Regions from separate parts of the Neorhizobium sp. DAR64862/K0K3 genome, predicted to be linked through region 4. Evidence: predicted binding sites of a transcription regulator. Region 4 holds the regulator's gene; each other region holds the start of a gene.

Region 1 (7,913 bases), 1.2 Mb from region 4:
TGGACTGACCAAAACGCGGTCACTTCGCCAAATAATGATGCAATTTTCATCACGCAAATTAATTGATTGACAAATGTGCATAACGGACGTAGCGTCTTCCTACAGTCTTTGACTGTAAATACCCTCCTTGGGTGTTTCCTCCCTAGACTTAGCCGCGCTGTAAGCGCGGTTTTTTTTGTCCGAAATACAGGGGTGGAAGGGTATCGCGATGAGCACGCAGATGTCTGCATGCTGCGGCATCGAATGCGCTCTGTCAGGGAAGTCGGCTACCTCGGCGATCGAAGTCAGCCTGATGCGGGGATACTATTCCGCTGCGAGCGCAGTGTCGCTGGCCGAGAAATCAGCGACGAAGTCGGCCATCTGGCGCATGAACAGCGAGAGTGCGGCGGCGATCGCATCAAATTCCGGCCGCTTCGAAAGCGTCCCCTCATCCACGTAAAGCCCGCGGTTGATCTCGATCTGCAGCGCGTGCAGGCCGCGCACGGGCCGGCCGTAATGTTCGGTGATGAAGCCGCCAGCATAGGGTTTGTTGCGCACGGCGGCAAAACCCATCTCGCTCAGGAAGCTGAGCGCCGCGCGCGAAATTTCGGCAGACGCGCTTGTGCCGTAACGATCGCCGATGATGAAGTCGGGCTTCACGTTCGAACCCGAAAGCCGGATATTGCCAGGCATCGAGTGACAATCAATCAGCACGCAGATGCCGAACCGGGCATGCGTGGCCGCGATCAGCCGGCGCAGGCAGGCATGGTATGGCTTGTAGATTGCCTCGATCCGGGACAGGCCCTCCGCCACCGAAAGCTTGCGCCGGTAGATATCCATGTTCTCGGCGACGATGCGCGGAATGGTGCCAAGCCCACCGGCAACGCGCATCGATCCGATATTGGCGTAAGGCGGCAACGGACCATCGAACATACGCGGATCTAGTTCGAACGGCTCGCGATTGACGTCGAGATAGGCCCTGGGAAAATGCGCGGCAAGCAGAGGCGCGCCAAGTTCCGGCGCATCGGCGAAGAGATCGTCGACATAATGATCTGCCGAACGGCGAATCGACATCGAGTCGAGATTGCTGTCGGCAAGAAAGCTTTCCGGGTAGCACCGGCCGCTATGGGGAGAGTTGTACACGAAGGGAATGGTTTGCCTGGCGGGTTCCCTTACTTCGAAATGCTCAGGATCGCCGGCGTTGAAATCCATTCCGTTTTTACCATGTCATGAACAAGTCGGATGAGGTATGTTGCCAGTTGCCCGGCGGGAAGTCCATACTATGTAATCCCACCAAGGCTGCTTCGGCTCTTATTAAACGGATGTTTACCGTCAATTGAGAGTGTAGACGGCCATACAGCCACGACTCATAGACAGATAGCGGTCCCCGAGATGCTTCCAAAAATCCTTCTCGCCGAAGATGACAACGACATGCGCCGGTTCCTGGTGAAAGCGTTGGAAAAGGCGGGCTACAAGGTCATTTCCTTCGACAACGGCGCCAGCGCCTACGACCGGCTCCGCGAAGAGCCTTTCTCGCTGCTCCTGACCGACATCGTCATGCCCGAGATGGACGGCATCGAGCTCGCCCGCCGCGCGACCGAACTCGACCCCGATCTCAAGGTCATGTTCATCACAGGGTTTGCCGCCGTCGCTCTGAATTCTGATTCGAAGGCCCCGAAGGATGCAAAGGTTCTCTCCAAGCCCTTCCACCTGCGCGATCTTGTGGACGAAGTGAACAAGCTTCTGGCCGCGTAAGCCCGGTTTTCCGGCGGCTGTCAAAAAGACTTCACAAAACCGGAAAAAGCCTATTGACGGCACATCGGTTTCTGTGGTCTTAAGCCGCCCATCGGATGGGCGTATAGCTCAGCGGGAGAGCACTACGTTGACATCGTAGGGGTCACAGGTTCAATCCCTGTTACGCCCACCATCCTGATTAGCCGCAAGGCACGAAAGGCTTCTGGGAAACCGGAAGCCTTTTTCGTTTCAAGCCGTTAACCGACCGCATAACGTCCCGTCACCATTCTTCCATCCGTAACAATACCAATAGCGCGAGGCTTGCGGATGCGGGAGCTTGTGGGTCTGAGTTTGTGGCTGGCCTCTCGGCCAGTGGCACTCAGGCGGCCGGGGTCGTGTGGGGCTCCGGCCGCTTCAATAGCGCTTCACTTCCCGAATTTACCGCAAACAAAAGCCGCCCGTGGAAGCTCCAGGGCGGCTTTGCTGTTTTGATCCATGGGGTCTTTCTTAGAAGACCACGGCGCCTGCCGTCAGTGCCAGAACCAGGAAGATAAGGAAGATCACGATAGCGATAAAGAACAGGATTTTCGCGATGCCCGCGGTGGCAGAGGAGACGCCGGAGAAGCCGAGGAAGCCTGAAATCACGGAGATGACGAGAAAGATGAGAGCCCATTTCAGCATGGTATTATTCCTTCATATTTGATGCGGGAACAACGTGACAAAAGGTTCCAGGTTCCAGCGCCGTGATGGCCGCGAAGAAATATTCCGGCAAAAATGTGAACTACGCGTCGGCAAGCAGATGCACTCGTCCCGAGATGCCGATCGACACCCGGTCGCCTGACGCAAGCAGCTCGCGGCCGGGGATATCCAGGCGGAAGGAAATCTCGCCCTCGGCGATACCGTCTCCGGCGAGTGTTATCCTCGCATCAAGCGATGGCCCGCAGAAAACCACGTCGCTGACCACAGCCGAGACCCCGTTGTCCGGCGCGTATTCGATCCGGCTGACGGTAAACTGCTCAGGCCGGATCATGATCTGCGCCCGGCCGCGATAGGTGACGTCCGCAACCTCTAGCCGGCCGATCGGGCTGTCTGCTATCCCGTCGCTCACCATGGCCGGCAGCACGACCGCTTCTCCGAGGAAGGTGGCCGTCGCCCGGTCGACGGGTTTAAGATAGACCTCGCGCGGCGTGCCGACCTGGGCGAATTTTCCCGCCCGCATCACGACCAGCTCATCGGCGAAGGCAAGCGCTTCCGCCTGGTCATGGGTAACGAGAATGGTGGTGACGCCGGCAGCAGACAGTACGTCGGCCACAGCCTTTCGGGTGGCGGTCCTCAGGCCCATGTCGAGCGCCGAGAAGGGTTCGTCCAGCAGCATCAGCCGCGGCCTGCGGGCAAGCGCCCTTGCCAGCGCCACGCGCTGCTGCTGGCCGCCGGAAAGCTGATCCGGCTTGCGGGCAAGCATCGCCCCGTCAAGCCCGACCATCTCCATCAGTTCCGCAGCCCTTGCCTGTTTGGCGTCGCGATCCGCGTCCATGCCGAAACCGATATTGTCGAGCACCGAAAGATGCGGAAACAGGCAGCCGTCCTGCGCCACGATGCCGATATTACGTCGGTAGGCAGCAACATGTGCGTCCGCATTGGACATGATCTCGCCGCCAAGCGTGATCGAGCCGGCGTCAGGAACCTCGAACCCGGCAATCAGCCGCAAAAGCGTGGTCTTGCCGCAGCCGGAAGGGCCGACGATGGCCGTGCGGCTTCCGCTTTGGGCTGCAAGGTCGACACCGGCAACGGCTGCGACGGAACCGTAGCTCTTGGCAACGGAGGAAAGGGTAAGCAGCGTCATCGCCCGGCGATCTTTTTTGACTGGTGGTGAAGGAGAAGGGTGAGCGGAAGCGAAAACAGGATCATCAGCAGCGCATACGGTGCGGCTCCCGCATAGTCGATCTCGCTGGTCAGCGCCCAGAATGCCATGGCAAGCGTGCGCGTGCCGTTGGGCGCAAGCATCTGGGTCGCGGTCAGCTCGTTCATGATGCCGAGCGAGGAAAGCGCCATGGCAGATGCAGCGCCGGGCGCCGCCAGCCGCACTGTGGTGGACCAGAGCGCCCGCGCGGGCGAACGTCCGAGACTTTCGGCCGCCTGTTCCAGCTCTGCCGGCACCTGCGCGATGCTGGCGCGCAGGCTGACCAGCGCCCGCGGCAGAAACATGATGACGTAAGCGATGACGATCGTCGCCACCGTCTGGTAAAGCGGCAGCATCACCCGGATCGAGATCGTCACCAGAGCGAGCGCGACAACCACGCCCGGCATCGAGCTTGCGAGATAATAGCAGCCTTCGAGAAACCGACTGGAACGCGTCGGGCGGCGCACCGAAAGCCAGGCGATCGGCACGGCGGCAGCAGCCGTCGCCACACCGCCGATCACGCAGATCGTCAGCGTCTGGGAAAGGGCCAACCCGATCTCGCTGAATTGCCAGATATCAGCACCACCCGCGATCAGCCAGCGCCCGAGCGTCATGACAGGCACGCCGAGCGAAACCGCGGTGGTCACGACCGGCAGCAGCAGGCAGGGATATCGCCAGACGCCAAGCGAGGCGCGCACCGGATGGCGGGCAACGCCCGAGCCCAGCCGGGCATAGCGACGGCGGCCCCGCATAGCGGCATCGACACCGATCAGCACGAAGCAGCAGGCCACCAGCACCAGCGCCAGCATATGCGCTGCAACGCCGTTGTAGGTGGATTGGAACTGGTCAAGAATTGCCGTCGTGAACGTGTCGAACCGGATCATCGCATAGAGCCCGTATTCCGACAGGAGATGCAGGCTGATCAGCAGCGCCCCGCCGCACAGCGACAGTCTGAGTTGCGGCAACACGACGCGCCGCAAGACCGCAGCAGGCGAAAGACCGAGAGAGGCCGCCTGATCCTCGAGCGCCGGATCGATCAGCCGAAGGGCCGCCGAAACGGGCAGGTAGACGAAGGGAAAGTAGGTCACGACCGAGATCGCGACGCCCGCACCAAGCCCGTTGAGCCGCGGCCACATACCGATCCAGGCATAGGACTGCACGAAAGCGGGAATGGCAAGCGGCACGATGGCAAGCCAGGCCCATAGCTTTGCGCCCGGCAGGTCGGTGCGCTCCGTCAGCCATGCAAGCGCTGTTGCAAGAACCGTCGCGACCGGCACCGTGAAGACGATCAGCGCAACGGTATTGAACAGGAGGTCGCCGACACGGGAACGGAAGATCAGCTGCGATGCCGTTTCCCAGCCGGTCGCAAGCGTTGCCCAGAACACGAACCCGAGCGGCGTCAGCGTCAGGGCGGCAATCGCAACGGCGATTGCCAGCGTCCAAGACGATCCGGCAAGGGGTTTCCCCGCAGGCTTCCGGCGCGGCCGGCTGGCAACCATGCTCTCGGTGGTAAACGTCATCGCGTGCTCAAGAAAGAAGAGACATCGCAGGTACGCCCTGCGATGTCCGTGCGCAACAGGATTCGATGGTGTTTAGAGAATGCCGGCGGCTGTCATCATGTCGGTGACCTTGGCATTGTTGAGGCTCGAAGGCTCGACCTTCGGCGCCTGAAGGTCGGCAATCGGAACGAGCGCCTTGTTGGAAGCCTCGTCCTTGCCGACGGCGTATTCGAACGAGGTGCCGTCACGCAGAATCTTCTGGCCGCCCTTGCCGGCAAGCCATTTCAGAAATGCCTGCGCCTGCTCCTTGTGCTTGGAAGAGGCCAGAATGCCACCGCCGGAGATCGACACGAAGGCACCCGGATCCTGGTTCTTGAAGTAATGCAGCGCAACGTTCTTGCTGTTTTCGCCGGTCTTCGCCTGATCGCCGAAATAGTAGTAGTGATAGATCAGCGCGCCTTCGAACTGGCCCGCATTGACGGCTTTCATGGCGGTGGAATTGCCACGCACGGCGGTGAAATTCTCTTTCATGCCCTTCAGCCAGGCAGCGGTTTCCGGCTCACCCTTCAGCTGCAGAAACGCGCCGACGATCGCTTGGAAATCGGCACCCGACGGAGATGCGGCCCAACGGCCCTTCCATTCGGGCTTGGCGAGATCGAGCATCGATTTCGGCAGCTTGTCCTCAGTAAGCTTGGTCTTGTCATAGGCAAACACGGTGGAGCGCGCGGCAATTCCGGTCCAGTGACCGTTGGCCGGGCGGAACTGCTCGGGAACGAGATCGAGCGTTGCCTTGTCGACAGGCTCAAACAGCCCCTTGCCATCGACAAGCGCCATGGCCGGCGAATTTTCCGTCAGAAACAGGTCGGCCGGCGAGTTGGCGCCTTCCTGGACGATCTGGTTTGCCATTTCGAGGTCGGATCCGTTGCGCACCGTAATGACGATGCCGGTCTCTTCCTTGAACGCCTCGACCCATTCCTTGGTCAGGCCCTCGTGCTGGGCATTGTAGATCGTCAGGCTGTCGGCGACCTGCGCGTTGGCCGGCATGGACAGAGCGAGTAGCGAAACGGCGAGCGAAGCTCCGGCCGAAAGAGCAGACAGAATTTTCAAGTTTGCCTCCAATTTATAAGCGTCATCGCATCGATAGCCAAAGCCGACCTGCGTAGTCAAGTTTAAGAATCGAACGGGGATGGAGACCGATTGCGGCAAATGCCGGCGAATCAGGTAGAGCTGAAACGAACACATCAAGAACAAGCCGCGGAAGCTGAATGTCGGTTGCTTATCTGGAAAAATTGAACGAGGCCCAGCGCCGCGCGGTCGAACATGGTTCGGACGTGCCGGATGGCGGCGCTGCGGGACCGCTTCTGGTGATTGCAGGCGCAGGCTCCGGCAAGACCAACACACTTGCCCATCGCGTCGCCCACCTGATCGTGTCGGGTGCCGATCCGCGCCGCCTGCTGCTAATGACGTTTTCCCGCCGTGCGGCCTCCGAAATGGGCCGTCGCGTCCAGCGTATCTGTCGCGAAGTGATGGGGGCGAAGTCCGGCGTCATGACCGATGCGCTCGCCTGGGCCGGCACGTTTCACGGCATCGGCGCAAGGCTGTTGCGGATCTATGCCGAACAGATCGGCCTCGACCAGGAATTCACCATCCACGACCGTGAGGATTCCGCAGACCTGATGAACCTTGTTCGCCACGAGCTCGGCTTCTCCAAGATGGAAAGCCGGTTTCCGACCAAGGGCACCTGCCTTGCGATCTATTCGCGCGCCGTCAATTCCGAGACGCCGCTGGACGAGGTGCTGAAGACCTCCTTCCCGTGGTGCCTTGCCTGGGAACCGCAGCTGCGCGATCTGTTTGCCTCCTATGTCGAGGCCAAGCAGGCGCAGAACGTGCTCGATTACGACGATCTCCTGCTCTACTGGGCGCAGATGATGAGCGAGCCGCTGATCGCACAGGATGTCGGCGAACGATTCGATCACGTCATGGTCGACGAATACCAGGACACCAACCGGCTACAATCCTCGATCCTGATGGCGATGAAACCCGGCGGCCGCGGCCTGACGGTGGTGGGCGACGACGCCCAGTCGATCTATTCGTTCCGTGCCGCCACGATCCGCAACATCCTCGATTTTCCCGCGACCTTCGACCCGCCGGCCAACATCGTCACGCTCGACCGCAATTACCGCTCGACCACCACCATTCTGGCAGCCGCCAATGGCGTCATCGAACTTGCCCGCGAGCGGTTCACCAAAAACCTGTGGACCGACCGACAGTCGGAGGAGCGGCCCCGTCTGGTTACCGTCAAGGACGAGACCGAGCAGGCGAGCTATATCGTGGAAAAAATCCTCGAGAACCGCGAAACCGGAATGCTGCTGAAGCAGCAGGCCGTGCTTTTTCGCGCCTCGCACCACTCCGGTCCGCTGGAAGTGGAACTGACCCGCCGCAACATTCCCTTCGTCAAGTTCGGCGGCCTGAAATTCCTCGATAGCGCCCATGTCAAGGACATGCTGGCGGCCCTGCGCTTTGCCCAGAACCCGCGTGACCGGGTTGCGGGGTTCCGCCTGCTGCAGCTCATTCCGGGCATCGGCCCGCAGACAGCGGCAAAGATCCTCGATGCGATCGCAGCTGATCCGGAACCGCTGGCGGCACTCCAGGAAATCCCCTCGCCTCCGAGGTCCGGAGAAGACTGGCCGGCCTTTGTCGAGATGCTCGGCGCCGTCAGGAAAAGCGAAGGCTGGCCTTCCGAAATCGGGCTCGCCCGCCAATGGTACGAACCGCATCTTAGCCGCATCCACGAAGATGCC
Region 2 (7,913 bases), 1.6 Mb from region 4:
GCTTTCGAAAATCCCGCAGCTCGACTGCGACGGCGTGATTTTCGATCTGGAGGATTCCGTGGCATTCGCGCAGAAAGCGGAAGCGCGGGATAACCTCCGCAGAAGCTTTGCCGAGCTGAATTCCGATGGTCTCGAGACGGCTATCCGGATCAATCCGCTCACAAGCGAATTCGGTCCTGCGGATCTCGAGCTCATCGTCGAACTTCTGCCGGATGCGGTGGTCATTCCCAAGGTTGAGCATGCGGACGACGTCCGGGTGATCGCCGAGCGCCTTTCTCAGGCGGGCGTGCCGGAGAGGGTCTCTATCTGGGCGATGATCGAAACGCCGCTCGGCGTCCTCAACGCCGCCGAAATCTCGAGCGTGGGCGGACGGATCAAATGCCTCGTCGTGGGGCTCAACGATCTTCGCAAGGCAACGGGTGTTTTGCCGCAACCGGGGCGGGCCAATCTCATACCCTGGCTGATGCAGGTCGTGCTGGCGGGCAGGGCCTATGGTGTCGATGTGATCGACAGCGTCTTTAACGATTTCAAGGACGAAGCCGCGTTCGAAGCCGAGTGCGCCCAGGGCCGCGCCATGGGATTTTCCGGCAAGATGCTGATTCATCCGGCGCAGATCGACGCGGCCAACCGTCATTTCGGTCCAGACGAAGATGCCCTTGGGGAGGCACGCGCCATCATCGAGGCCTTCCGTCAGCCGGGAGCCGAAACGCTCAACGTCATCAACCTCGACGGCCGCATGGTCGAGCGTCTGCATCTCGAAGATGCGGAAAAGCTCGTGGCCAGCGCGGCGGTCATCGCCAACAGAAAGAGAAAGCCATGAAAGTATATCGTTTCATCACCGGTCCTGACGATGCCGCCTTTTGTCACCGGGTGACGGCGGCGCTGAACAAGGGCTGGGAACTCTCCGGTTCGCCAAGCTACGCCTTCAACGGCAAGACGGGCGAGATGCATTGCGGCCAAGCCGTGATGAAGACCGTCGAAGGCAAGGAATACAGCCCCGAGATGAAGCTCGGCGAGCAGTAAAAAGCTAGGCCGAGGTGTGTCTGCCAGCGCTGGATCAGCGCTGGCTTGCTTCCTCGGCGCTCGCCTCGATGCGCTCCATGTCGTCGTCACTCAGGCCGAAGTGATGGCCGATCTCGTGAATGAGGACGTGGGTGATGATATCGCCCAGCGTTTCCTCGTTCTCTGCCCAGTAATCGAGGATTGGCCGGCGATAAAGCCGGATGCGATTCGGCAGTTCGCCGGTTTCCACCGTAAACCGCTCGGAAATGCCACGTCCTTCGAACAGGCCCAAGAGGTCGAACGGCGTTTCGAGCGCCATGTCTTCAAAAACGTCGTCGTCCGGAAACTCCTCGACCTCAATGGTGAGGTTCGTCGTGAGTTTGCGGAATTCGTCCGGAAGGTGGCTGTAGGCTTCTAATGCCAGCGACTCGAACGTGCTGATCGTCGGCGCATGGCGATCCTGCCAATCATCGGTCTGGTCAATGCGGGCCATGGGATCTCCTTCCAACTCAGGCACATATAATACCTGAAGCAGCTATTTCGAGAAAAGAATCATTGCGATAGCTTTTAGAGGAAAAGATTCCTGATCGGGAGCTGTTGACTCTTTGCCACGTGTCTGGAATCCATAAGAACATAAAGCGAACATTATCGATGGAGTTAACGCCATGGCCAAAGGTGCCTGGGCGCGGGAGAGACTTTTGCCCTGCGCAAGCCGATCTCGGAGACGGAAAGCGGTTGGCGAGCTTGCTCCTGATGCTCGCGTCTGGTCTGGATTGGAACCCGCATGACCGCCTGTTTTCGATTCCCTCTGGCGCATGGACAGAGGCGTATTCTGACACTCGTGTTCCCGCGTCTGTCAACCGACAGAATCGCGCGCCGCCGCTGGGGTATGGACTGGCGGTCTTCCCGCCATCACGATCATCCACCGATCGTCTTTGCCGGGCGCCACGCCGACAGGATGTGCCTGACAGCGCTCGACGCCGCAGCCGAACGCCTTAACCTGAAGCTGGGACAGGGCGTTTCAGAAGCGCGAGCGATCTTTCCTGAGCTCGACGTGATGGACGAAGACGATGATGCCGACGCGGCGCTTCTGATGGCGCTCTCCGACTGGTGCGACCGATATACGCCACTGGTGACGCTAGAAGGGCGAAACGGACTCTCTCTGGATATCACGGGCTGTGCGGATTACGGTGGCGGAGAGCAGGTCTTGCTCGGCAATGCCTCCCGCAGACTCCGTCAGATGGGTTTCGACGTCAAAGGGACACTCGCATCTTTGCCGGGCGTGTGGAGCGATTCTGCTTCTGCCGCGGACGGAACCTGTGGCGGCGCGTTGTTTCGATCGAGTGACATCCGAGCCTTTCCAGAGATATCGCAGCGACACAGCAGCCGGTTAGGCATCACTGCCTCCGATCACGGATCGTTGATAAGGGGGTTATGATATGTCAATTACCGGGCTGGATTCTTTCTTGACATCGCTTGTCCTCTTTTGCAAAAAGTCTGTATCGAGGTCAATGTTCTCCAGGTCGATCCAAAATGCTGGTTTGCAGTTGCAATTACATCACCGAAAGGGAGATCAAGGATACGATCATCCAACTCCTCACTGAGGACTGTTGGCAGCTGATCGTTCCCGTCAAGGTCTACCATGCGATGGAAAAACGCGGCCGCTGCTGCGGTTGCTTTCCCAATGTCGTTGATCTGATCATCAAGACCACTGAGGAATATCACGCCCAGCGGCACTCGACGGAAGCTGACGTGATCGTCTATATGTCGCGCTTGAAACAACTCCACGAAGAAAACAGGAGAGCGGACATTGAAAGGCGACTTACAGGTCATCGAGCGGCTTAACGAGGCACTTTTCCTCGAACTTGGCGCTGTGAACCAATACTGGCTGCACTATCGTCTCCTGCATGATTGGGGTTTTACCAAGCTTGCCAAGAAGGAGCGGGCCGAATCCATCGAAGAGATGCAGCATGCCGATCGTCTGATCGACCGCATCATCTTTCTCGAGGGTCATCCGAACCTTCAGACGCTGGCACCGCTTCGCATCGGTCAGAACGTCAAGGAAGTTCTAGAGGCCGATCTGGCTGGTGAATACGATGCCCGCACCGCCTACAAGGCGTCGCGTGATATCTGTCACGCCGCCGGAGACTATGTCTCCATGAAGCTTTTCGAACAGCTGCTGATGGATGAAGAGGGTCATATCGACTTCCTGGAAACGCAGCTCGAACTTCTCTCGAAGATCGGCGAAGAGAGATACGGCCAGCTCAACGCGGAATCAGCCGACTCCGCTGAGTAAAGCTCAAATCATCGACATTCTATCGCTCAAGCCCGGTGGAAGTTGCTTTCACTGGGCTTTGCTTTATCCGACCAGCGCTAATCGGACGTGCAATCAGCCCGCCGGCGAGAGGTGGGCAAATTCCGCGACGACCCGGTCATAGACCGAGCGCTTGAACGGCACGATCAGGCCGGGCAGATCCTGCATCGGCTTCCATTCCCAGGCATCGAATTCAGCCGTATGGCCGCCCGGCGGCGGGTTGATGGCGATCTCGCTTTCATCGCCGTCAAAGCGGAAGGCAAACCAGCGCTGCGTCTGGCCGCGATACTTTCCCTTCAGTCCGATACCGATCAGGTGTTCCGGAAGATCGTAATTGATCCACTCGCCGGCTTCGGCAAGCAGCGTGACGGAACGCATGCCCGTTTCTTCGTAGAGTTCACGATAGGCGGCGGGCAGGGGATCTTCGCCCTTGTCGATCCCGCCCTGCGGCATCTGCCACAGTTGCGGAGACCCGTCGAATTCGCTGTTGCCGGCAGCAATGCGGCGTCCGGCCCAAACGAGGCCCTCGCTGTTGAGCACCATGACCCCGACGCAGGGACGATAGGGAAGATCGTCCGCTTTCACCGGTTTCTTGTGATCCTTGGCCATATCATTCCCCTTGCTTCAAGGTGCCACGCTCTCGCGGGCAAGCGTCGATACACCGACGATTTCAACACCGCGTTGCGAGGCTTCGTCGGCCCATTTGCGGATCGCCGCGATGCTCTCGTCGAAGGCGGAGGCGATGCCGATTGCCGTTCCCTTGCGTTGGGCTATCCGCTCCAGTTCGTCAAGTTTCTTGAGGATCGCGTCGGATTGAAGCTGACCGTCCAGGGTCAGGTCACCGAAGGCGTGCGGCAGTTGCATCGCCTTTGCCAGCACCTCCGTCTTCGACTGGGCCGAGGTGCCGTCATCGAGGAACAGCAGGCCGCGGGAGGCCATGTCGCGCAGGACAGGCTCAAGCGCCTTGACGTCGGAGAGATAGCGGCCGCCCTGGTAGTTCATGATCCCCGTATAGTTGGTGATCTCGCCCATCGCCACATGCAGTCGCTCAAGGTTCTTTGCCGCCGGATCCTTGACGAGAAGCGTGCCGGGTCCGGGGTCGTTGGCCGGGTAGTCGTAAGGCTCGAACGGGACCTGGATGAGGATTTCATGGCCCGCGCGGCGCGCTTCCTGCATCCAGCGCTGCAGACTGTTGCCGCTTGCGGCAAGGCCGAGCGTCACGCCTGATGGCAGTTGCTGGATGGCGCGCTGGGTGCCTGTCTGGCTGAGACCGAGGCCGCCGACGACGATTGCGATCCTTGTGCCGCGGGCACCGGACCAGGGACGTGCATACTGGTCCATCGGCCGCATGCCGTCTTCCCCGAGGATCGGCAGTTTGCCGTATTCGGTGTCCTCAAGAAGGGCGTCGTTCGGCTCAGCGGCAAATCGCGGATCCTGGCCTATCCTCTGAGCATTGATGAGAACGGGGCCGTTTCCATCCCGTTCACGCGGCGTGTATTTCGTCACGACCGAGCCATCCGCCATCCGGTTCTGCTCGATCGTCGCTCCGGAATTTGGATTGGACCGCGGCATGCCGTTGGGGTTGGAACTTTCGGAAGAACCTGCGTTGTCGGGAGGCGTCTTTGGGGAAGACGCTGCGGAAGAGTTCGGATCGTTCGCGGCGATACGTTCAAGCTGAGGATCGTTTCGCATCGCGTAGACCGACAAGCCGACGATGGCGATGAGGCCGATGCCCCCGAAAATGGCAAGCGTCGACAGTCGACGAGCCTTTTGTCGCTTCGGCGGCCGGTTTTGACCGAGCGGTGCATGGAGATCGCTGCCCAAGGGATATGCCCGCGTCTGCGCTGCCGAAATGAACGCAGTCGGGCGGCTGCGATGAAACAGCCGCCTGACCCGTTTGTTTGATTAGTTCTTCACGGCTGCCGCAGCCTTGTCGGGGCTTGCCGGGAAGGACGGGTCTGTCTTTGTCCCATGCAGCAGGTCCATGGCATAGTTCAGCTGCAGGTCGTCCTTGGTTTCCGGTGGAACATAGGCCGCCGAACCGGAGCCCTCATCGGTCTCAGCCGCACCCTGGATATGGCCCTTGAGGCTGGATTCGCCTTCGGCGCGGACCTTGCCCTGGAGTTCCGGCGGCAGCGGCTGCTCGACCTTGATGTCGGGCGTAATGCCCGTTCCCTGGATCGACTTGCCCGATGGCGTGTAATAGAGCGCCGTCGTCAGACGCAGTGCACCGGATTCACCGAGCGGAATGATCGTCTGGACGGAGCCCTTGCCGAACGAGCGGGTCCCGACAACGGTTGCGCGCTTCAGGTCCTGCAGAGCGCCGGCGACGATTTCAGATGCGGAAGCCGAGCCGCCGTTGACCAGCACGACCACCGGCTTGCCATCGGTCAGGTCGCCAGGGCCGGCATTGAAGCGGCGTGTCTCATCCGCATTGCGGCCACGGGTGGAAACGACTTCACCGCGTTCCAGGAACGCGTCGGAGACGTTGATCGCCTGGTCCAGCAGACCGCCCGGGTTCAGGCGCAGGTCAAGCACGAAGCCCTTCAGCTTGTCGGCAGGCACGTCAGCCTTGATCTTCTTGATCGCCTTTTCGAGATCGTCATAGGTCTTCTCGGTAAACGAGATGACGCGCACATAGCCGATGTCGCCAGCTTCGACGCGCGATTTGACGGCGCGCACGGCGATGATGTCGCGCATGACGGTGATGTCGAGTGGCTTGTCGGCACCCTGACGGATGACGGTCAGCTTGATTGGCGTATTGACGGCGCCGCGCATCTTTTCGACCGCGTCTTCAAGCTTCAGGCCGCGAACCGCCTGGCCATCGATTTCGGTAATGAAGTCGCCGGCAAGAATTCCAGCCTTGGAGGCAGGCGTGTCGTCGATCGGTGTGATGACCTTGACGAGCTCGTTCTCCATCGTCACTTCGATGCCGAGACCACCGAATTCACCGCGCGTCTGGGTGCGCATGTCTTCGGCATCTTTGGAATTCATGAAGCTCGAATGCGGATCAAGCGAGCTCAGCATGCCGTTGATGGCATTTTCGACCAGCTTGTTTTCATCCGGAGGCGTCACGTACTGGGCGCGAACGCGCTCGAACACGTCGCCGAAGATCGACAGTTCCTTATAGGTGGAAGCCCCGGCGGCCTGGGCCGGGACACCGGCTGAATAAATGACGCTCATCGCGGTCGCACCCAACAGTGCTCCGACGATGACAAGAGAAGCCCTACGAATCATTTCGCGCCCTTCCAGTTTCTTTGCTGGCCCACCACGGTTTAGAATCAACCGGAGTGCCGTCTTTTCGGAATTCAATGTAAAGCGTCGGGCGATCCGTTTCCAGCGCCAACGCAGTCGCACTTGCTACTCTTTTCTCACCCATGGCAGCGATCGGTTCGCCAGCAAAGACAAACTTGCCCTGCCGCGCGTTCACGATATCCATTCCTGCCAGAACAACATGATAGCCGTCGCCGGCGTTCAGGATGATCATCTGGCCATAGCTCCGGAATGCACCGGCAAACACGACCAGCCCATCGGCCGGTGCCGTCACCACTGCGCCGGGGTTGGAGGCCACGGTCATACCGCGTGCCGGGTGTCCCGTTCCGTCTGCATCGCCGAACGCACGCAATATTTCGCCGGCAACTGGAAGCTCCAGTTTTTGCCTGAGGCTTGAAAACGCGTATGCGGGCGCAATGCGGTTTTTGTCGGGCACGCCGCTTTCGGCCAATTGCCGGGCTTTCTCGCGTTCCTCTTCGGACATCTGCCGCCGACGCTCTTCCTCGGCACGGGCCAGATCCATGCCTTCGCGCACGGATGCGATCTGTCCCTCAAGCCCCTGAATAAGATCCTGAAGCGAGGTGGCGCGGCCGACAAGTTCTTGAGAACGCGCGCGTTCTGCGGCGAGCTGTCTTTCGTTCTCGGCGTTCAGCTTGGCGTTTTCAGCCAGCAGCAGGTTCATCCGCCGTTCTTCCTCGACGCCTGCCGTGATGGTTTGCGAAACGGTTTCCTTTTCCTTGGCCGCCTCTGCCTGAAGGCTCGCGAGATTTTGAAGATCCGTGACCAGCCTTTCGGCCTCCGCCCGCATGCCGGGCACGACGGCGCCGAGCAGGATGGCGCTTCTGACGGAACCCAGCGCATCATCGGGCGACACCAGCAGCGCCGGCGGCGGGCTACGGCCCATGCGTTCCAGAGCACCCAGCACCTCGGCGAGGATCGAGCGACGCCCCCTCAGGGCCACGCGGATCTTGTCTTCCTGCACTTTCAGCGAGGCGAGCTTGTCTTCGCTCACCTGGATCTTCGACTGCAGGTCCTTGCGGCGTGCGGCTGAATCGATCAGGGCCTGGCGCATATCCGCAGACGTCTTCTTGATGCCGGAAATGCTGTGCTCGATCTGAGCGACCTTTTCCGACGAGAGACTCATGCTTTTGGCCAGCACTTCCAGCTCGCCGCGGGTCTCGTTGCGTCTCTTTTGAAGATCGGCTGTCGGATCCGCCAAGGCTTCGGCCGCGGGCGGGGAGGGTTGTGCCGCAGGCGGTGCCGCTTCCTGTGCCAAGGCAATCCAATGAAACGGGGGCAGGCGGAGAGGCGCGAAGGCAAGCGC
Region 3 (7,913 bases), 440 kb from region 4:
GCCCGGAACGTCTCGTCGGCAAGGACCGCTGCCGCCCCGGCGCCGTTCTCCTCCGCCGGCTGGAACAGGAGAACGACACGACCCTTGGCGGGACGTCGACGTCCGAGCGCACGGCCGACCGCCGCAAGCGTTGCCATATGCCCGTCATGCCCGCACATATGGCTCTTTCCCGATACCTTCGACTTGTACTCGGGATCGCCCAACTCCTTGATCGGAAGAGCATCGAGCTCCGCCCGCAGCATCACCGTCATTCCGGGCACGCCACTGTCGTAGACGACCGCGACGCCGGTGCCGCCCAGACCTTCGACGATCTCGTCCGGACCGGTCTCCGACAGGAACCGCACCACCTCGCGCGCCGTCCCCGCTTCCTCACCGGAGACATCAGGCATGGTGTGAAGCCGGCGGCGCCATGCGGTGAGTTCGACGACGTCGCTGTTGGTGAGGGACATGTCATTCATCGAATTCTAAACCCCTCATCATGGTCACGACCCTCGTTTGCGAGTGGATAGACGTCCAGTCAGCCCGCCTTCTCCACGAACCCGTCCAGCACCCGCTTTTGCCCTGCCTTGTCGAACTCGATCGTCAGCTTGTTGCCTTCGATCGCGGTGACGTTGCCGTTGCCGAATTTGATGTGGAAGACGCGGTCGCCGACTGTGAATTTCGACGGCGTGTCGGTTGTCGACTTGGCGACCAGTTCGCCGTCGATCGTGCGGCCGCGGGGGCCGCTTTCGCCGTAGCCGATGCGTTCCACGGCGTGGCCGGAGCGGCTGCCCCAGTTGTCGCGGGTGGCGTCTGTCTTGTTGGCCTGGGCGCGTTTCCAGCCGGGCGTCGAATAGGAGTTGCCGGCGAAAGCATCCGCCTTGTCGAAGCGCGACTGGCCGTAGCCGCCGCGGCCGCCATAGCCGCCGAAGCTCGAGGACTCCGAGGACGCCACATCGACATGGCTCGGCGGCAGTTCATCGAGAAACCGCGAGGGCATGGTTGATTGCCACAGGCCGTGAATGCGTCGGTTCGAGACGAACCAGATGTGGCAGCGTCGCTTTGCGCGGGTGATGCCGACATAGGCGAGGCGGCGTTCCTCCTCCAGCCCCGAGCGGCCGCCTTCGTCCAGGGCGCGCTGGTGCGGGAAAAGGCCTTCTTCCCAGCCGGGCAGGAATACGGTCTCGAATTCCAGACCCTTGGCCGAGTGGAGCGTCATGATCGAGACGGCATCGAGGTTCTCGTTGGTCTCGGCATCCATGACGAGCGAGACGTGTTCGAGGAAGCCGCGCATGCTCTCGAACTGCTCCATCGAGCGGATCAGTTCCTTCAGGTTTTCCAGCCGCCCCGGCGCTTCGGCGGTCTTGTCGTTCTTCCACATGTCGGTATAGCCCGACTCTTCGAGGATCTGCTCGGCCAGTTCCGTATGCGGCACGGTTTCGAGACGTGCCTGCCAGTTGCGGAAATTCTGCACGACATCGAACAGGGCCTTGCGGGCCTTCGGCTTCAGCTCGTCGGTCTCGATCATTTCGCTTGCGGCCTGCAGCATGGGCACATCGCGGGCGCGGGCGCTGTCATGCAGGTAGCGTATGGTCGTGTCGCCGAGGCCGCGCTTCGGCGTGTTGACGATACGCTCGAAGGCAAGGTCGTCGGCCGGCTGGCAGACCATGCGGAAATAGGCCATCGCATCGCGGATCTCGAGGCGCTCGTAAAAGCGCGGGCCGCCGATGACCCGGTAGTTGAGCCCGAGCGTCACGAACCGGTCTTCGAACTCGCGCATCTGGAACGAGGCGCGCACCAGGATCGCCATGTCGTTCAGCGCGTGTTTCTTGGAATCGCTGCGACCATCACCGCGCTGCAGCCTCTCGATCTCCTCACCGACGGCACGGGCTTCCTCTTCGCTATCCCAGGCGGCGTGGACGATGACCTTTTCGTCTTCAGGGTCGACCCGGTCGGTGAACAGCGTCTTGCCGAGGCGTCCTTCGTTATGGGCGATCAGATGGCCGGCAGCGCCGAGGATATGTTCTGTCGAGCGGTAGTTGCGCTCGAGCTTGATGACCTTGGCGCCCGGAAAATCCTTTTCGAAGCGAAGGATGTTTTCCACTTCGGCGCCGCGCCAACCATAGATCGACTGGTCGTCGTCGCCGACGCAGCAGACGTTTTGCGGCACATCCTTCGGGCGCTGAGCGAGGAGACGCAGCCACATATACTGGGCCGTATTGGTGTCCTGATACTCGTCGACGAGGATATAGCGAAACCGCTGGTGATACTCCTTGAGCAGATCCGGTGCCTTGCGGAACAGGGCGATCGGGTGCAGCAGAAGGTCGCCGAAATCGCAGGCGTTGAGCGTGCGCAGGCGGGCCTGATAGGCGGCATAGAGTTCGCGGCCCTTGCCGTTGGCAAAGGCCCGGGCGTCGCCTTCCGGAATGTCGGGCGGCAACAGGCCCTTGTTCTTCCAGCCATCGATCATGCCGGCGAACTGCTTGGCCGGCCAGCGCTTGTCATCGAGACCTTCCGCCTGGATGAGCTGCTTGATCAGGCGCACGACGTCGTCGGTGTCTAAGATGGTGAAATCGGATCGCAGGCCGACCAGCTCCGAATGGCGCCGCAACAGCTTGACGCCGATCGAGTGAAACGTGCCGAGCCACGGCATGCCTTCGACGGCGCCGCCGACAAGAACGCCGATGCGCTCCTTCATCTCGCGCGCCGCCTTGTTGGTAAAGGTCACGGCGAGAATCTGGCTCGGATAGGCGCGACCGGTCTCCAGCAGGTGGGCGATACGGGTGGTCAGCACGCGGGTCTTACCGGTTCCGGCGCCAGCCAGAACCAGAACGGGACCATCCAAGGTCTCGACCGCTTCGCGCTGTTCCGGGTTGAGGCCGGTCATATAGTCGGGCGACGGCCGGTTGCCGCCGCGTGCCGCCATGGCCCGCGCCGCGATCCCCAGACCACCGGAGGCACCACCGGCACCACCAGCAGGAACAGGAGCCGAACCATGGTTGCCAGCCGATGCCGGCACCGGGCGCTGGTCCGATTGGTCTTCGCCTCGCGCCTTGCGGGGGGCGGGCTCCGGCTCCTCATCGAAGAAAGGGATGTCGTCGTAACTGTTACTCATCCGGCCAATGTAGTGATTCGGGCTCGAAAGACCAGCCGATGTTCTCTTTTCATTCCTATGTTTCCCCTAGGAATCGTCCGGATCCGTGTCGTTGAAGCTCTGACACATCCGTGAAATCGCGTGATGTTACAAAACAGTAAGGTAGGTTCCTCGACCTTGCCAGTTGGGCGCGAAACGGGGATACTTGCACCACTTATCGATAGACTTGCGAGGAATGAATGCGGATCTGGAACCAGCTTCTGATGTCGGTTGCGGTACTGCTCGGAGGGCTCTGTCTCTGGGTCTACCTGTCGGAAGATGCCGGGCGGTCACTGATTTCGATGGGCGTTCCCGCAGGCATGGTGACTTCCATCAATCCTGATGTCGCCGAGCCGGCGGCCGCAACGGTTGCGGGCGCACCGGCTTCGTCATCGCGCGGCGGGCAGCGGGGCGGCGGTGAGAGCCAGGTGGTGTTGGTTGCAACCAGACCCGTCGGAACCGGCGTGGTCAACGACAGACTGTCGGCGATCGGTGACGGCGAGGCGATCCAGTCGGTTATCGTGATGCCGCAGGCGACGGGCACCGTAAACGAGATCCTCGTCAAATCCGGCGACATGGTCAAAAAGGGCCAGATTCTTGCGCAGCTCGATGACGACGAGCAGATCATCCTGCGCGATCAGGCGCAGGTGGTGTTGCGCAGTGCGCGCGAGAAATCCGATACTTACCGGAACCTCAAGAGCTTTTCCCGTCTCGACGTGCTCGACGCGCAGATTGCGTCCGAAACGGCGCAGCTGACGGTCACCAACGCCGAATTGGCGCTGAAGCGTCGCTCGGTCGTTGCGCCAATCGATGGGATCGTCGGCATCGTCGCGGTCAATATCGGTGACAACGTCACGACCGCGAGCAATATCGTGACGATCGACAACCGTACCGAGCTGCTGGTGGATTTCTGGGCGCCGGAGCGTTTCGCGGTCCAGGTCAAGCCTGGCATGCCGGTCGAGGCCGCCTCCGTCTCGCGTCCAGGCCGCACCTTCGAGGGTTCGGTCGAGGCCGTCGACAACAGGGTCGATCCGGCAAGCCGTACGATCCGCATTCGTGCCAGAATTCCCAATGTTGATGACGAACTCCGCGCCGGCATGTCTTTCGGCGTGACGATGCGGTTTCCGGGCGAAACCTTTCCAAGCGTCGATCCGCTTGCAGTCCAGTGGGATGCGAAAGGCTCGTTCGTCTGGCATATCGTCGATCACAAATCGGTCAAGGAGCGGGTGAGGGTGATCCAGCGCAATCCCGATGCGATCCTCGTCTCGGCCAATCTGAAGGATGGCGATGTCGTGGCAACCGAAGGGTTGCAACGGGTCCGGGAAAATGGTGCCGTCCGCATTGCCGGTGAAAAGCCGCCGGAGGTCGCCAGCCGATGAGCAGCAGCCACAGCGGTAACGCCAATAACAACGGGTCGTCCGGCCAGTCTTCAGGAAAGCAGAACAGCTTTACCGCGCTCTTTGTGCGGCGGCCGGTCCTTGCCGCGGTTCTCAACACGCTTCTCGTCGTCGCAGGCCTTGCCGCTCTTGCCGGCGTCGAGGTGCGCGAGTTGCCGGATGTGGACCAGCCGGTCATCACCATCCGCACCACCTACGACGGCGCTTCCGCCCAGACGATGGACCAGGAGGTGACCGATATCATCGAGGGCGCGGTTGCCCGGGTCGCCGGCCTCAAGGCCGTTTCGTCGGAATCGCAGTTCGGCCAGAGCCGTGTCACGCTGGAATTCAACGACACCGCCGATCTTGCGGTGGCCGCCAACGACGTGCGCGATGCGCTTGGTCGTGTCACCGGCCAGTTGCCTGACGACGTGGACGAGCCGCGCATCATCAAGGCCGATTCCGACAGCCAGCCGATCATGCGGCTTGCCGTTACGTCCAACTCGTTGTCGATGGAAGACCTGACGCTTCTCGTCGATAACGAGGTCTCCGACCGGCTTGCGTCGGTTGACGGCGTCGCTGACGTGGAACTCTACGGCGACCAGGAAAAGGTCTTCCGCGTCGACGTGAACCAGACGGCGCTTGCCAGTCGTGGGCTGACGATTGCAGACCTCTCCGAGGCGCTATCGACGGCTGCGCTCGACGTGCCCGCTGGGTCGCTGGAATCCTCGACGCAGGACATTGTCGTGCGCGCGACGGCGAGCCTGACCAAGCCCGAAGACTTCGAAAACGTCATGCTGGGCAACAATGTTAGGCTGCGCGATGTGGCGACCGTGATGCTCGGGCCGGACGACGGCACGACGGCGTTGCGATCGAACGGCGTTCCGGGCGTCGGTCTTGGCGTGCTGCGCCAGGCGCAATCGAACACGCTCAGCATCTCGGAAGGTGTACGGGCCGCCGTCGCCGATCTCCAGAAGACGTTGCCCGAGGGCACGCGCATTGCCATCACCAGTGATGACGCGGTCTTCATCGAAGGCGCGCTGCATGAGGTGGAGATCGCGCTGGCGCTGTCTGGCACGATCGTCATTGCCGTCATCTATCTCTTCCTGCGCGACTGGAAGGCGACGCTCATCCCGGCGCTTACCATGCCGGTGGCGCTGATCGGTACGCTCGTCGCGATCTATGCCGTCGGGTTCTCGATCAACATTCTGACGCTGCTGGCGATCGTGCTTGCGACCGGCCTTGTGGTGGATGACGCGATCGTCGTTCTCGAAAATATCGTGCGACGACGATCCGAGGGGATGGGACCGCGCGCGGCCGCCGTGATCGGCACGCAGGAGGTTTTCTTCGCGGTGCTGGCGACGACCGCCACGCTTGCCGCCGTGTTTATTCCGCTGTCCTTCCTGCCCGGCCAGATGGGCGGCCTGTTCCGCGAGTTCGGTTTCGTTCTGGCATTTGCCGTCGCGCTGTCTTCGGTCACGGCGCTGACGCTTTGCCCGATGCTTGCCTCGCGCATGCTGACCAAGCCGATACAGGAAAAGAACGACGGCCTGCTCGGCCGGTTCGGAACGCTGTTTGCCAATTTCTACCGGGTGACACTGCATGCCTGCCTTGGCGCGCCGGCGATCGTCATCGTCTTTGCGCTGCTGTTCGGCGGTGCCGGCTATATGGCCTTCAAGACGGTCAAGAGCGAACTCACCCCACCGGAAGACCGGGCCATGGTCATGCTGCGGGCGACGGCGCCCGAAGGCATCAGCCTGCAATATATGCGCGACAAGCTGCAGCAGATCGAAGAGAAACTGCAGCCGCTCGTGGCGTCCGGCGAGATCCAGAACATCTATTCGATCTCGGGGCAGGGTGGCGCCACCAATAACGGCTTCATGGTTCTGACCCTCGCGCCTTGGTCCGAGCGGGAGCGTAGCCAGGCCGATATCGTCCGGGATATCAACGCGGCCACCGCGACCGTGCCCTCGCTTCGCGCCTTCGCGACGCAGCAGAACAGTCTGCGTATCCGCGGTGCCGGCAACGGGTTGCAGATGGCGATGGTCGGCACCAATCATGAAGAGCTGACGGCCGCCGCGCTGAAACTGGTCGACCAGCTTCGTGCGAGCGGATTGTTCGATACGCCGCGTCTCAACAACGAGCCGACACAGGCCCAGATCTTCGTGTCGGTGAACCGTGAGCGGGCATCGGATCTCGGAATCGACATCACCAATCTCGGCACGTCGCTGCAGTCTCTTCTCGAAGGCCGATCTGTGGTGGACGTGTTTGTCGACGGCGAGGCGACGCCGGTCAAGCTGACATCGACGACGCGTCCGATCGATGACCCGACGGATCTCGAGAACATTTTTCTGAAGGCCAAGGATGGCCGCATGGTGCCGCTCTCCACCGTCGCGACGCTCGAGGAACGGGCCGTGGCGCCGAGGCTCAACCGCGAACAGCGGCTTGCGGCAGTCTCCTTCTCGGCCAGCCTCAAGGACGGTGTCTCGCTCGGTCAAGCGGTCCAGGCGGCGACCGAGCTTGCGCAGCCGCTCCTGCCAGCTGGATCACGTCTGATACCGTTGGCAGAGGCTGCGACACTCAAGGAAAACTCGAGCGGCATGGCGCTGACATTCGGCTTTGCGATCGCCATCATCTTCCTGGTGCTTGCGGCGCAGTTCGAAAGTGTCCTGTCCTCGATCATCATCATGTCCACGGTGCCGCTGGGACTTGCCTGCGCTGCCTTCGCCTTGGTTCTGACCGGCTCCAGTCTCAACGTCTATAGCCAGATCGGGCTTGTGCTGCTTGTCGGGGTCATGGCGAAAAACGGCATTCTGATTGTCGAGTTCGCCAACCATCTGCGCAACGAGGGCGCGTCCTGCCGCGAGGCGATCGAACGGGCGTGCGCTATCCGTCTTCGACCGGTGATGATGACGATGATCGCGACCGTGATCGGCGGCGTGCCTCTGGTTCTTGCCAAGGGCGCCGGTGCCGAAGCCCGTATCGCGCTCGGCTGGGTGATCGTCGGTGGCCTCGGCATGGCAACCATGGTGACGCTCTACATCACCCCTGTCGCATACTTGTTGATCGCCCGCTTCTCCAAGCCACAGGTGCACGAGGAACAGCGGCTGCAGGACGAGCTGGAAAGCGCCCGCAAGGGACGTGCCAACGATACGAAAGAGCAGCAGCTGATGGCAGCCGAGTAAGGGCTTGCCTTCAGGCAACGGTTTCGGGGTTCCGCATGTCGGCGAAAATCTGCTTCAGGACGTCGTAGATCCGGCCATCGAGCGATTGCGACACGTTGAAGCGCATGGAGCTCGCCGCTGATTGCGACGGGCTGAAGACATTGCCCGGAGCAAGCACAATGTTGTGCTTCAGTGCCGCCCGCGCCACGTCGGCGGAATCGAGACCCTCGGGCAGCCTGCACCACAAAAACATGCCCGCCT
Region 4 (7,913 bases):
TCGACAGGTCAACAATGCTGACCTATCGGTTTTTGGTACGGTGCGATCACGAATTGTAAAACGCAAAAGCCCGCGCAGATGGCGCGGGCTCTCGGATAGTCTGCCTCAGTCGACCGGAATGATCAGGCCTTGAGGATCGAGCGGCCCGCGTAGGCGGCCTGCGGCCCAAGCATTTCCTCGATACGGATCAGCTGGTTGTACTTGGCCAGACGATCAGAGCGCGACAGCGAACCGGTCTTGATCTGTCCGCAGTTGGTGGCGACGGCGAGATCCGCAATCGTCGAGTCTTCCGTCTCACCCGAACGGTGGGACATGACGGCCGTGTAGCTCGCCTTGTGCGCTGTTTCGACAGCATCGAGCGTCTCGGTGAGCGATCCGATCTGGTTGACCTTGACGAGGATCGAGTTGGCTGTGCCCTGGCGGATACCATCGCGCAGACGGGCCGAGTTGGTCACGAACAGGTCGTCGCCGACCAGTTGCACCTTGGAGCCAATCTTGTCAGTCAGATACTTCCAGCCGGTCCAGTCGTCTTCCGACATGCCGTCTTCGATCGAGATGATCGGGTACTTGCCGGCAAGTTCTGCCAGGTAATCGGCCATTGCTTCAGGCTCGAGCGAACGGCCTTCGCCTTCCAGCTCATACTTGCCGTTCTTGAAGAACTCGGTGGCTGCGCAATCAAGCGCCAGGTGAACGTCGTCGCCCGGCCGGTAGCCAGCCTTTTCGACCGACTTCATGATGAAATCGAGCGCTTCCGGAGCGCTCTTCAGGCCCGGTGCGAAACCGCCTTCGTCGCCGACATTGGTGTTGTGACCCTGCGCTGCCAGTTCCTTCTTGAGGACGTGGAAGATTTCCGCGCCCATGCGCACGGCATCCTTCAGCGTCTCGGCGCCGACGGGCATGATCATGAATTCCTGGAAATCGATCGGGTTGTCGGCGTGAGCGCCGCCATTGATGATGTTCATCATCGGGACCGGCAGGAGATGCGCGGAGGCGCCGCCGATATAGCGATAGAGCGGCAGGCCGGACGATTCGGCGGCGGCCTTGGCAACGGCAAGCGAAACGCCGAGAATGGCGTTTGCACCCAGGCGCGATTTGTTCGGGGTGCCGTCGAGCGCGATCAGGGTCTTGTCGATGTGGATCTGGCTTTCGGCATCGAAGCCGCCGATCGCGTCGAAGATCTCGGTGTTGACGGCTTCGACAGCCTTTTCGACGCCCTTGCCACCATAGCGCTTGCCACCATCGCGAAGTTCGACGGCTTCATGCGCGCCCGTGGAGGCGCCCGACGGAACGGCGGCGCGGCCCATCGAGCCGTCTTCCAGATAAACATCCACCTCGACGGTCGGATTGCCACGGCTGTCCAGAATTTCGCGAGCGATGATGTCGGTAATGGCGGTCAAGGGTCTCTCCTCGGTTGATGTGCGAGCCTGAATTCGCAGGCTCAGCGAACAGGCGGATCATCGACATTGTGCGATCGTCGATGACACGCGGATTACAATCCAGTCAATTCGGCGGTTTTTCGACGCCGTCAGCCTTTTGCGATGGCATCGAACGCCAGCAGCTTTTCCAGAAGCCGCGGCATGTCCTTCAGGTGGACCATGTTCGGACCGTCGGACGGCGCGTTGTCGGGGTCTTCGTGGGTTTCGATAAAGACGCCAGCAACGCCGACGGCGACGGCTGCCCGGGCCAGCGTTTCGACAAATTCGCGCTGGCCGCCGGAAGAACCGCCCTGGCCGCCGGGCTGCTGCACGGAATGGGTTGCGTCAAAAATAACGGGGCTTCCGAGCGACGCCATGATCGGCAGCGAACGCATGTCGGAAACGAGAGTGTTGTAGCCGAACGAGGCACCGCGCTCGCACAGCATCACATTGGGATTGCCGCTTTCGAGGAACTTCGCCTGGACGTTCTTCATGTCCCAGGGCGCCAGGAACTGGCCCTTCTTCACGTTGATCGCGCAACCCGTCTTTGCGGCCGCGACGAGCAAGTCCGTCTGGCGCGACAGGAAGGCGGGGATCTGCAGGATATCGATCGTATCCGCCACGAGAGCGCATTGCTCTTCAGTGTGAATGTCGGTCAGAACGGGAAAGCCGAATTCCGTCTTCAGATCGGCAAAGATCGCCATCGCGTTGTCCAAGCCGATGCCGCGCTTGCCGGAGATCGACGTGCGGTTGGCCTTGTCGAAGGAGGATTTGTAGACGAGGCCGATGCCGAGTTTCTTGCAGAGTTCGACAAGCGTGCCGGCGATCATGAAAGCATGATCACGGCTTTCCATCTGGCAGGGACCGGCAATCAGCGAGAGCTTTGCCGTGTTTGAGAAAACGACTTTCGAACTCCCCTCGCCCACGGACACTTCAGAATTGGCGGAGACTGTCATTTCACTATTCCTCGAAACCGAAAACCACACCTTGCCCCGGGGCTGCCGACACGATCACGCGGCCATCCCTGCGGATGAATGCGACGTCATTAGCAGCAAGGGTGATCTCTGTCACGGCGAGATCGGTGGTCTTGAAGATGATCCCGCGCGCAGCGAGGCGCGACGATAACAAGGGCTTCATCGAAGACCGGAACTCGTCGCTGAACGTGTCGTTGGATTGAATGCGGATGCCGGCATTGGCAGCTGCGATCCGCAGACCGTCTTTCCCTTGCTCGGGTTGCGTCTCGAACACGGTTTCGAAAAGCGGCAGAAACTCCAGCGGGTCATCTGCAGAAAAGACGATCTCTCGAAGGCCTGTAACGGCGTTTGCGTGCTCATCAAGACCACCGCGATCTGCCGGTAATGCGGCCATGCGCTGGCAGGAAAACAGCAAGATGTCATCGACCTCGGGAACTGCCGCGAACGCCAGACGGAATGAGACTTCGCTCTCCCCACCATCGGGCAACTGCATCGGGCGGGAGAATTGAAGCATCTCGCCCGCAGACATGTGCCCGTCCACAAAACGGCTATGATCGGCCGCTGCATCCTGCGTCCCGACGACCACCGCCGATAGACCTTCCCTTTTCCGCTGGCCGCGGAAGCGGATGTCGCGATCGGTGAACACGTTGCCTCGTTTTGCCGCAAGCGAGGCTTGCCGACGGTTCACAATGGCCAGCGGCTCGAGATACGAGCCATCCGCGAAGAATATGCAGGCATTGGCTGTGCCGAAAGGGTGAACACCTTCAGGTGCCACAGTAAAGCCGAGAGCGGTCAACCTCCCCCGCGCTGACGCCAGATCTGCAACGGGCAGAACCAAATGATCGACTGACTTGTTACCCACTTACACCCCCAAAGTCTTATTCCGCAGAACATTGGCTATCGCGGGAAACTCGGCAAGTGCTGCGCACGAACTGAATACGTGATCGAACGCTGAAATGAGACTATTCTTGAGCAAAAATTTGGGGCTTGCGGAACACAGATAGAACATATAGCGTCCGTTCTGCATTTGTTTCCAATTCTGAGGGTCCCGTCCATGCTGACACGCAAGCAACAGGAGTTACTTCTGTTCATCCACGAGCGGATGAAAGAATCAGGCGTGCCGCCGTCGTTTGACGAAATGAAGGACGCTCTCGACCTTGCATCGAAGTCCGGCATCCATAGGCTGATCACCGCGCTCGAGGAGCGTGGCTTTATTCGCCGTCTGCCGAACAGAGCACGCGCGCTCGAAGTGATCAAGCTGCCTGACGCCTATGTGGCGAACCTTCATCCGCGACGGGGTTTTTCTCCCAGTGTCATCGAGGGAAGCCTCGGCAAAACGCAACCGGTCGTCGCTCAGAAGCCGGCGCCGGTCATGGCGGACAATCCGTTCTCGACAAACATCCCGGTCATGGGTCGAATCGCTGCCGGCGTGCCGATCTCCGCGATCCAGAACAACACCCATGACATCGCCGTTCCGATCGAGATGCTGGGTTCCGGCGATCATTACGCGCTCGAAGTGAAGGGCGATTCGATGATCGATGCCGGCATCCTCGATGGTGATACCGTCATCATCAAGAATGCCAGCACCGCAAGTCCGGGCGATATCATCGTTGCCCTGGTCGATGAGGAAGAAGCGACCCTGAAGCGGTTCCGCCGCAAGGGTGCATCGATCGCGCTGGAAGCGGCGAACCCCGCTTACGAGACCCGCATCTTCCCGCCCGACCGGGTGAAGGTCCAGGGCAAGCTTGTCGGCCTTATTCGCCGCTATCATTAAGAACGCTGTTATCCCGGAGATGCGCGGCAACAGCCTCCGGGATGCCAAAGTCGAATTGTCGCGTTCGCCAGTCACAGAACCGGTGGACGGTCCACGGACGGCTTGAGGTCTGTGCGCTGTCTCGCATCGCCGCCGTAATCTTGATGTCTGGCGCTGTCGCGTTCGGAATAATGGTGATTTCCAGTGCGCCAGTCCGGCGCAACGTCCGCCCGCTGAGAAGCAAGGCGCCGGAGCGGCAAGTATCGAAGCGTGCGCCGGGCGAGACGATGATCCGACCGAAATCGCAGGCAAGACCGGTGTATCGGTTGTCTTCGACAGTGACGATCCGGATGTCCTGAGCAGTCTGCGCCGCGCACAGGATTTTCGGCAGACAGGCAAATCGTCCGGGCGTGAATGCTTGAAGAAAGCCCCTGACATATTCGATTTCCCGGCGCGTCAAATCCGGTCGCGAATGTGGTCTAGGTCGTCTGTCATCACTTTTCGCAAGGCTGGCACCTCGCGCTGGTTCCGAAGAGGCAAGAACCGGCAAGGCGAGCGGTTGTTCTCCGGTCTCAAGCACCAGCGCTCGCCGCCATTGATCGTAGATAAATCCCGGCGGCCGGGTTCGATTGAGGGTGATCTTGTCATCCTGGATCAGTCCCACTGACGCGCCGTCTTCGGATATGACGATATCAGGCCTCGGCGCCGAGCCTGAGCGGACCGCAAAGAGCAAAGCCACCGCCATGAACAGCGCGCCTGTCAGCCTCAGCGGCGTGCGCAGCAGCGTCAGAAGCAGAAAGCCTGCCGTCGCCAGCGGCAGGAAAAGCGGGTTCTGCCGGCCGATGGCAATATCGCCGCCCCATGCGGCAACGATCTCGGCAATGCGAATGACGATCCGCAGCCCCTCGCCCATGATGAACAGAAAGGGAGCATCCAGCCCGAACGGCATCAGCAACATGCCAACAAGCCCTGCCGGCATCACCACGAAGGAAATGATCGGCATGGCCGCGAGATTGGCCGCGAGGCCGTAGGTGGTCAGATGGTGGAAATGCTCGATCGAATAGATCGACGTCGAAGTACTGCCGATCAGCGACGTCACCACGATCCCGGCAATGAAATGGAACGTCGCCGCGACACCCGTTATCCACCGGTTGCTACCTTTTGTATCCTCCTTACCTTTCGCGAAATATCGCGTCCAGAGGGCGAACCCTGCCACCAGTGCCGCGGTTGCCGCAAACGACATCTGGAAACTCGGACCCAAAATCTCCGACGGCGAGATGGCGAGGATAATGATTGCCGAAAGGGCGACGTTGCGAAGGCTGATGGAGGGTCGATCGACGAGCACGGCGACCAGCATCACCGCCATCATGATATAGGCCCGCTCGGCGGAAACCCCGAACCCGGAAATCAGGTAATAGGCGGTCGCCATGACAAGCGCACCGAACGCGGCAAACTTCTTGATCGGATAGGCCTGCGCAAAGCCTGGAAACAGCGACAGGACGGAGCGGACGCCGACGAAGAAGATACCGGCTGCCAGCGCCATGTTCAGGCCTGAGATCGCGACGATATGGGCCAGCCCGGACAGACGAAGCGCCTCGGTCGTCTCACGGGAAATTGCACGGCGCTCGTCGGTCACGATTGCGGCAGCAAAAGCGCCCGCATCCCCCTTGACCGTATCGCGGATGCGATTGCCGATTGCGCTGCGAAGCGCAAAAAGCCCTCGCTGCATGTCCGACCATAACCCGGGTTGGTCATCGATCGCCGGTTGTACGCTAGGCGCGCCGTAAAAGAAGCCAACGGCCCCGATTTGATCGAAGTAGGAGGAGAAGGCGAAATCGTTCAATCCGGGAAGCGCCGGGCCAGAGGGTGGCGACAGACGGGCACGGCCGGAAACGCGCTCTCCGATGTCTGCAGGTTCGTGTTGGCTTCTGGCAAGAAGCGACACCCGCTGCGGGGGACGAGCGAGCGTGGGCTCAGATGTCTGCTCGATCCTCACGATATAGCGCCAGCGGCGCTGTGCATCCGCTTCGCGTCGTTCGACAATCCCGCTGATGGTCGTCGTGACGGGCGAATCGAGCACGACCGTCGAACACCGCCAGGTTTCGAGCGCTGCCAGCGCAGAACCGGAGAGAAGCATGCAGAGTACAAGGTTGGCACGAGACAGCGGATGCGCGCGATACCGTGTCAGCCCTGCGGTCACCATCGAGATCGCAAGCATGGTTGCGAGAATGAATGGCGATGGCGTCCAAGGAAGTGCGAACCAGATCGCAGCGCCGGCACCCAGCAAGACAGGCAGGAAGAGGAACCCATGACCGTGGGAAACCTCCTCGCTCAACGACGTGCACAGCCATTTGGAAACGGGCCGGTCTCTGACCACGTATACCCTGAAAACATCCTCGGAATGATGGTCGTTTCGACCATCATTCCGGACTTCCGCGGGCATTGTCTGCGATGCCGATTCGGGCATCCAGAGTGCGATTGCGTGGGGTGTCGAAGCAAGCATCACCGGCTTGCTGCTGGCTGCCTCAAAAATCGCTCCGCCATTCGCCATGATGAATTATCCCGCCGGCTCCGCTGCAGAGACGGTGATTGATAAACGCAACCTGCGCGTTTATATTCTCCTCGTCAACACATTCGCCAAGCTGCGGTTTTCCTTCACGTTACGGCCTCTTACACCATGAGGTTGGGCATCTTTTAAACGTGGCCTGCCTAAATTATTTTCGCGCTGCACAAAATGTCGCAGGAGCGCTTGGCATCACCTTTAGGATCATATAGCTAACTTGCGACGCTTAACTCTTATGGCGCTTTCTGGGCGCCATGCCGCCAACAGGTTGGAGGATCAGAATGACGGAACAAAGCGCAAATCTCGTACTTGGTGATAAGACAGTCGACCTCTCGGTGCGATCGGGCACCATTGGGCCGGATGTTATCGATATCGCAGCCCTGTACAAGCAAACCGGTGCCTTCACCTACGACCCCGGCTTCACGTCGACTGCATCCTGTGAATCCAAGATCACCTATATCGACGGCGACAAGGGTGTTCTCCTGCACCGCGGCTACCCGATCGAGCAGCTTGCTGAACAGGGTGACTTTCTGGAAACCTGCTATCTGCTTCTCTACGGAGAACTGCCGACGGCTGCCCAGAAGAAGGACTTCGATCATCGCGTAACCATGCACACCATGGTTCACGAGCAGATGAGCCGCTTCTTCACCGGCTTCCGCCGCGATGCGCATCCTATGGCCGTCATGTGCGGTTGCGTGGGCGCTCTCTCGGCCTTCTATCACGATTCCACCGACATCACCGATCCGCACCAGCGGATGGTTGCGTCGCTGCGCATGATCGCCAAGATGCCGACGCTCGCCGCCATGGCGTACAAGTACCATATCGGCCAGCCCTTCGTGTATCCGCAGAACGACCTGGATTACGCCTCCAACTTCCTGCGCATGTGCTTTGCCGTGCCGTGCGAAGAATACAAGGTCAACCCGGTCCTGTCGCGCGCCATGGATCGCATCTTCATCCTGCATGCGGATCACGAACAGAACGCGTCGACCTCGACGGTTCGCCTCGCAGGTTCCTCGGGTGCAAACCCGTTCGCCTGTATCGCTGCCGGCATTGCCTGCCTCTGGGGCCCCGCTCACGGCGGCGCCAACGAAGCAGCGCTCAACATGCTGACCGAGATCGGGACCGTCGACAAGATCCCGGAATACATCGCCCGTGCCAAGGACAAGAACGATCCGTTCCGTCTGATGGGCTTTGGTCACCGCGTCTAC

Evidence for each region. Region 4 encodes LexA, which represses DNA repair genes until DNA is damaged. Its sites were predicted from a motif close to TGTTCNNNNTGTGTTCNG; they were not measured.
Region 1: the regulator LexA is predicted to act here: its motif matches at 6,345-6,362, upstream of ACQY1L_RS01905 (ATP-dependent helicase).
Region 2: the regulator LexA is predicted to act here: its motif matches at 1,630-1,647, upstream of ACQY1L_RS15240 (metallopeptidase family protein).
Region 3: the regulator LexA is predicted to act here: its motif matches at 3,134-3,151, upstream of ACQY1L_RS05475 (ATP-dependent helicase).

The regions. Positions count from the first base shown of each region.
Region 1 covers NZ_CP191449.1:388,217-396,129, reverse strand. The annotation lists gene ACQY1L_RS01940 (N-formylglutamate amidohydrolase) at 304-1,191, opposite strand; gene cpdR1 (response regulator CpdR1) at 1,372-1,734, shown strand; tRNA gene ACQY1L_RS01930 (tRNA-Val) at 1,832-1,906, shown strand; gene ACQY1L_RS01925 (DUF1328 domain-containing protein) at 2,221-2,394, opposite strand; gene ACQY1L_RS01920 (ABC transporter ATP-binding protein) at 2,495-3,556, opposite strand; gene ACQY1L_RS01915 (ABC transporter permease) at 3,553-5,133, opposite strand; gene ACQY1L_RS01910 (iron ABC transporter substrate-binding protein) at 5,206-6,156, opposite strand; gene ACQY1L_RS01905 (ATP-dependent helicase) at 6,378-7,913, shown strand, end outside.
Region 2 covers NZ_CP191449.1:3,142,786-3,150,698, forward strand. The annotation lists gene ACQY1L_RS15230 (HpcH/HpaI aldolase/citrate lyase family protein) at 1-820, shown strand, start outside; gene ACQY1L_RS15235 (DUF1737 domain-containing protein) at 817-1,023, shown strand; gene ACQY1L_RS15240 (metallopeptidase family protein) at 1,058-1,495, opposite strand; gene ACQY1L_RS15245 (hypothetical protein) at 1,787-2,440, shown strand; gene ACQY1L_RS15250 ((2Fe-2S)-binding protein) at 2,536-2,847, shown strand; gene bfr (bacterioferritin) at 2,813-3,298, shown strand; gene ACQY1L_RS15260 (RNA pyrophosphohydrolase) at 3,392-3,925, opposite strand; gene ACQY1L_RS15265 (divergent polysaccharide deacetylase family protein) at 3,941-5,140, opposite strand; gene ACQY1L_RS15270 (S41 family peptidase) at 5,222-6,553, opposite strand; gene ACQY1L_RS15275 (murein hydrolase activator EnvC family protein) at 6,543-7,913, opposite strand, start outside.
Region 3 covers NZ_CP191449.1:1,110,115-1,118,027, forward strand. The annotation lists gene ACQY1L_RS05470 (amidohydrolase) at 1-449, opposite strand, end outside; gene ACQY1L_RS05475 (ATP-dependent helicase) at 518-3,094, opposite strand; gene ACQY1L_RS05480 (efflux RND transporter periplasmic adaptor subunit) at 3,313-4,491, shown strand; gene ACQY1L_RS05485 (efflux RND transporter permease subunit) at 4,488-7,673, shown strand; gene ACQY1L_RS05490 (PLP-dependent aminotransferase family protein) at 7,684-7,913, opposite strand, start outside.
Region 4 covers NZ_CP191449.1:1,548,635-1,556,547, forward strand. The annotation lists gene eno (phosphopyruvate hydratase) at 123-1,397, opposite strand; gene kdsA (3-deoxy-8-phosphooctulonate synthase) at 1,526-2,371, opposite strand; gene ACQY1L_RS07520 (VOC family protein) at 2,376-3,251, opposite strand; gene lexA (transcriptional repressor LexA) at 3,444-4,163, shown strand; gene ACQY1L_RS07530 (ComEC/Rec2 family competence protein) at 4,144-6,693, opposite strand; gene gltA (citrate synthase) at 6,987-7,913, shown strand, end outside.